One region of the Caballeronia sp. LZ034LL genome, then DNA from elsewhere that is predicted to be linked to it. Evidence: riboswitches for the same ligand, from Rfam matches in the RefSeq annotation. Region 1 holds a riboswitch; the other holds the start of a gene.
What was found. Region 1 has a riboswitch for manganese ahead of QCE83_RS00420 (sodium:calcium antiporter). Riboswitches for the same ligand answer to the same signal wherever they lie in the genome.
Positions count from the first base shown of each region.

Region 2: linked by a shared signal. The riboswitch ahead of mntP (manganese efflux pump MntP) and the one ahead of QCE83_RS00420 (sodium:calcium antiporter) in region 1 are both predicted to bind manganese.

Region 1 covers NZ_JARUXR010000001.1:89,301-91,691, reverse strand. Annotated here, with positions in the region: gene QCE83_RS00420 (sodium:calcium antiporter) at 93-1,103, opposite strand; yybP-ykoY riboswitch at 1,201-1,394, opposite strand; gene QCE83_RS00415 (ABC transporter substrate-binding protein) at 1,606-2,391, shown strand, end outside.
Region 2 covers NZ_JARUXR010000003.1:1,163,249-1,165,639, reverse strand. Annotated here, with positions in the region: gene alr (alanine racemase) at 1-272, opposite strand, end outside; gene QCE83_RS26465 (DUF6632 domain-containing protein) at 497-907, shown strand; gene mntP (manganese efflux pump MntP) at 900-1,469, opposite strand; yybP-ykoY riboswitch at 1,479-1,648, opposite strand; gene QCE83_RS26455 (ester cyclase) at 1,762-2,208, shown strand; gene QCE83_RS26450 (hypothetical protein) at 2,229-2,391, opposite strand, start outside.

The DNA of each region.
Region 1 (2,391 bases):
AACAACGCGCCGATGTCGGGCGCGCTGCTTCGCTCTTGATGCCCGCCTCGCGCGGGCATTCTTATTTGCGGCGGGGCTCGAGCCGTCGGGCTCTATCGACCCAACGTCAGCGCCAGATACGCCGCATACAGCACGCCGTTCCCGAGCAGCGCCCACAACACTACGCCATTCGGTTTCGCGTTGAAGCGCAGCCACGCTGCCGCCGCCAGCGTGATCAACACGCCGGTCAGCACTTCGACACGCGGTTCCCACGGCGTCAGCATGATGCCGATCCCGGGCAGCAAGGTGCCCTGGAACACCATCGCGCCGGTGATGTTGCCGAACGCCAGCGTGTCCTTCCCCCTGCGCGCCCACAGGATGCTGTTCACCTTTTCGGGCAGTTCGGTGGCGATCGGAATGATGATCAGCGACAGCAGCAGCGCCGAAATCCCGAGCGCCTGCGACACCCCTTCGACGCCGTGAATGAAGCCCTTCGCGCCGCCCACCAGCAACACGATGCCGACCAGGAACTGCAGCATGATGCTGCCCATGGACGTCTTCAAACCCAGCCGTGAAGCAAACAGCGCTTCAGGGGCTTCGGTGCCGTGCCCGCTTTCGACCAGGTTCGCCGAGGCCCTGAACGTCGAGATCACATACAAGACGTAGAGCCCGACGAGACCCGCCGCGAACATCGCCCGCACGGGCCACGCGTGATGCGGGACGAACATCGCCGCGCACGCGATCAGGAACGCGAACAGGAAGAAGTTGAGATCCCGCGTGAAGCCGCTGCGCTCCGGCACGATCCGTCCTTGCAGGCCGCGCGACTTGAGCACCGCGATCGTCATCAGGCAGGTGGAGAGCGTCGCGAGCATCAGCGGCGCGCCGAGAATCGCGCCGACGCCGATTTCCTCGTTGACCGCGCGACTGGGCGTGCCGCCGAGCAAGGCGATGATCGGCACAGTGGTTTCGGGCAGCGCGGTGCCGACGGCGGCGAACAGCGAGCCGGTCACGCCTTCGGAAATGCCGAGCCGCTCGCCGAGATGTTCGAGCGCGTTGGTGAAGAGTTCCGACGCAATCAGGATGATCGCGAGCATCAGCGCGAGTTCGATGAAGAGCATCGTCATGCGGCACCTCGCATGAAGCAATGCGACGAACGCGACGGAAGCGCCGAAAGACGCGTGAGAAGGAGACGTTGTAGTTGTAGGGACACGATCTTTCCACGGCCGGACGCTGAGCGAACCACGATGCACCACGCGCCGTCCGGCCAGGAACGACGCAGTGCATCGATGGTCTCGCCAAACCGGTCCGGTCGAACGCGCCACGGCAGCAGGGCCGAGGATGTTGACGCGTTCTCCTTCGCACGACACACACAAAGCGCACGAAGGAAGGCTACTCCCCAAAGACGGCGCAAGTGTAGCCCGATGCCTCCGGTTTCGGCAAGCCGCGCCTTCTCGCCAGGCTCATTGCAGGAATATGCGTATGCGGATCGAATCGTTGTCGGTGCAACGAGCATTCGCTATGCTGGCCGCGCCGGGCGCGCTGCTTGCTGCACCTGCCGACCGTCATCGGACCTGATCCGCCAACAAGAACGAAACGCCGTGTGACCATCGGGTCACGGGAGATCTCATGCGCCTGACACTCGTCGCCGCCGCCACTGCGGCCATCCTGCTCGCCGCGCCGGGCATCGCGCTGTCGAAGCCGCTCACCGTCTGCACCGAAGCGAGCCCTGACGGCTTCGACGTCGTGCAGTTCAATTCGCTCGTGACCACCAACGCGTCCGCCGATGTCGTCTTCAACACGCTCGTCGCCTACGACGAAGCCGCGAAGAAAGTCGCGCCCGCGCTCGCCGAGAAGTGGGACGTGAGCAGCGACGGCCTCACGTACACCTTCCATCTGCGTCCGAACGTGCAGTTCCAGACGACTGAGTGGTTCAAGCCGACGCGGGCGCTCGACGCCGACGACGTCGTGTTCACCTTCTCGCGCATGCTCGACGACGGCAATCCGTGGCACAAGGTCGCGGGCGCAAGCGGCTTTCCGCACGCACAGTCGATGGGTCTCGTGAAGCTCATCAAGGCCGTGACGAAGGTCGATGACCACACCGTGAAATTCGAGCTCAACGAGCCCAACGCCACCTTCGTGCCGATTCTCACGATGGGCTTCGCCTCCATCTATTCGGCCGAATACGCCGACAAGCTGCTGAAGGCGAACCAGCAGACCGACCTGAACAGCAAGCCGGTGGGCACCGGTCCGTTCGCGCTGAAGAGCTATACGAAGGACTCGGTGATCCGTTACGACGTGAACCCGGCCTACTGGGGACCGAAGCCGAAGATCGACCGGCTGATCTACGCGATCACGCCGGACGCCGCCGTGCGCGCGCAGAAGATCAAGGCGGGCGAATGCCAGATCGCGCTC
Region 2 (2,391 bases), on a different contig from region 1:
GCCACCTGCACGTCAGCCGGTTCGAAAACGCCTTCCAGCAGCAGTATTGGCTTGCGCCAGCCGAGCTCGCGCACGCGCACGGCTTCGTCGAGATCGAGCAACGCGATGCCGTCGGCGTCCGCGAGCGCCGGATAAATGCGCTCGATGCCGTGACCATACGCGTTCGCCTTGATCACGGCCCATACGCGCGACGTCGGCGCCGTGTCCCGGACGAATTGCAGGTTGTGACGGATGGCGTCGAGATGAATGCGTGCGGAAATCGGACGTGGCATGCGTGCTCCCCGGCATGGGCCGCCTGATAGGACGCGCCATGCTGCTTTTGTGAAAGAAGGCAGTGGAAGCACGAATCGTATCGGCCGGAAGGCAGTTTTTGTTATCGTATTCGCGCCGAATTTTGGTGGAAGACGCTGCCCGCCGAACACGCATCCCAAGCTTCGCGACGCGTGCTTTCCGGCGTATCGTGAGGCTCATGCCGCATGCGGCGAAGGAGATCACCATGACCGACGCCCGTCGTCTTGCCTGCCTGCGCATCGTGCTCGTGATCGTCGGGCTGATCGCGCTGTTCGCCCTCTATCCCCTGATGCTGCTCTGGCCTTCCGGCTGGGCCTGGGAAGGCGAGCACGGAGGCCGCTCGGAGTACGCGCTGATGATCGTCGGCCTCTACGCGACGCTCGGCGTATTCCTGCTGATCGCCTCGCGCGATCCGCTGCGGCACCTGAGTCTCATCTGGTTCACGGTGTGGTCGAGCATCGTGCACGGCGCCATCATGGCCGTGCAGTCATTCGGCGGCGCGCAGTCTCATGCGCATATCGGCCATCTGGCCGGCGATGTGCCGGCGCTGTTCATCGTCGCCGCCGCGCTCGCGTACTTCACGCCGCGCGGCGGACAGGCGGGCAAGCTCAGTTGAGATAGCCGAGATGCTCGGCCAGGATCACGCAGCCGACACCAATCAGTATCAGCCCGCCGACGATCTCCGCCCGCTTGCCGATGGTCGCGCCCACGAGCCGCCCGACCATCACGCCGATAGTCACCATCAGCATGGTCGCGAAGCCGATGGTCGCGGCCGTGGAGAAGATATCGACATCGATGAACGCGAGGCCCGCGCCGACCGCCATGGCGTCGATACTGGTGGCGAAGCCGGTGAGCGCGAGCACCCAGAACGAGTGGGAGTTGGGCTTTTCTTCCTCGTGCTCCGCGGCGCGCAGGCCTTCGCGAATCATGCGCGCGCCGAGCAGGCCGAGCAGCGCGAACGCAATCCAGTGGTCCCACGCGGTGACGTAGTGCGCGGCCGCCTTGCCGAGCGCCCAGCCGACGAGCGGCGTCAGCGCCTCGATCACTCCGAAGATCACGCCGGTCTTCAGGGCCTCTGCAATGCGCGGCTTGTGCAACGTGGCGCCTTTACCGACGGCGGCCGCGAAGGCGTCGGTGGACATGGCGAAGGCGAGGAATAGTGTGGAGGCGAGGTTCATCGAGTAGCGCTCTGGCCGGGCAAGATGGAACGACAGAACGCGCGCCCGACCGGTCGCGGATTCTGTCGATGGTCTTGCCAACCCTTGACGGTTGTCCATGCCACGGTCTGAACGACCGAGCGTGTTGACATGGACGCTTTTCCGAACGGAAAAGCTGGCTACTCCCCAGCGAAGAGACGTGAGCTTAACATGACTCCCGGGCGTTCCTGCGCGTTCACGACAGGTTGCGGTACAGTGGGTGCGTTATGCCGCAGTTTCCACCGCATGCCAACCCGCTCATGACGGAGGCGCCATGCAGGCAGGCCAGCTTACCCACGCGGCTGCGAAAGACGCAGTCGAACGGCTCTATCGTGCGTTTGCCACGCACGATCTCATGCTGCTGCGCGAGGCCGTCACACCGGACTGGGCGTATCTTCCCGAACCGCCCGGAGAGCGTCCCGGTCCCGACCAGATGATCCCCATCTTCGCCGATCTCGCCATTGCGCTGCCCGACATGCGCATCGAGATTCTGGACATGCTGGTGCAGGATGATCGCGTGGGCGTGCGCGCCGAAGTGAGCGGCACACAGGCCGGGCCGCTGATGGGCATCGCCGCCACCCGCAAGCCGCTTCGTTTCGCGATTCACTCCTTCCACGAAATACGCGGCGACCGCGTGTCGAAAACCTGGCATCTCGAAGACTGGCTCAGTGTATTCCGCCAGCTCGATGCCGTGCCGTCCGGGATCAGGTCATCGCCCTGAACGCTGTCACGGGTCGATGCTCAGGCGCGCCGCGCCTTGCCTTTGGCGCCGCGCGAGGCGGTCTGCCGCACCACATGTTCGACACACAAGCCGACGAGCGTCGCGTCCAGGCGTTCCAGCGCGCGAGCGGCTTCGCGGAGCGCGGCGGCATCGGTGCCGAACGAATCGGAAAACAGCCACTCG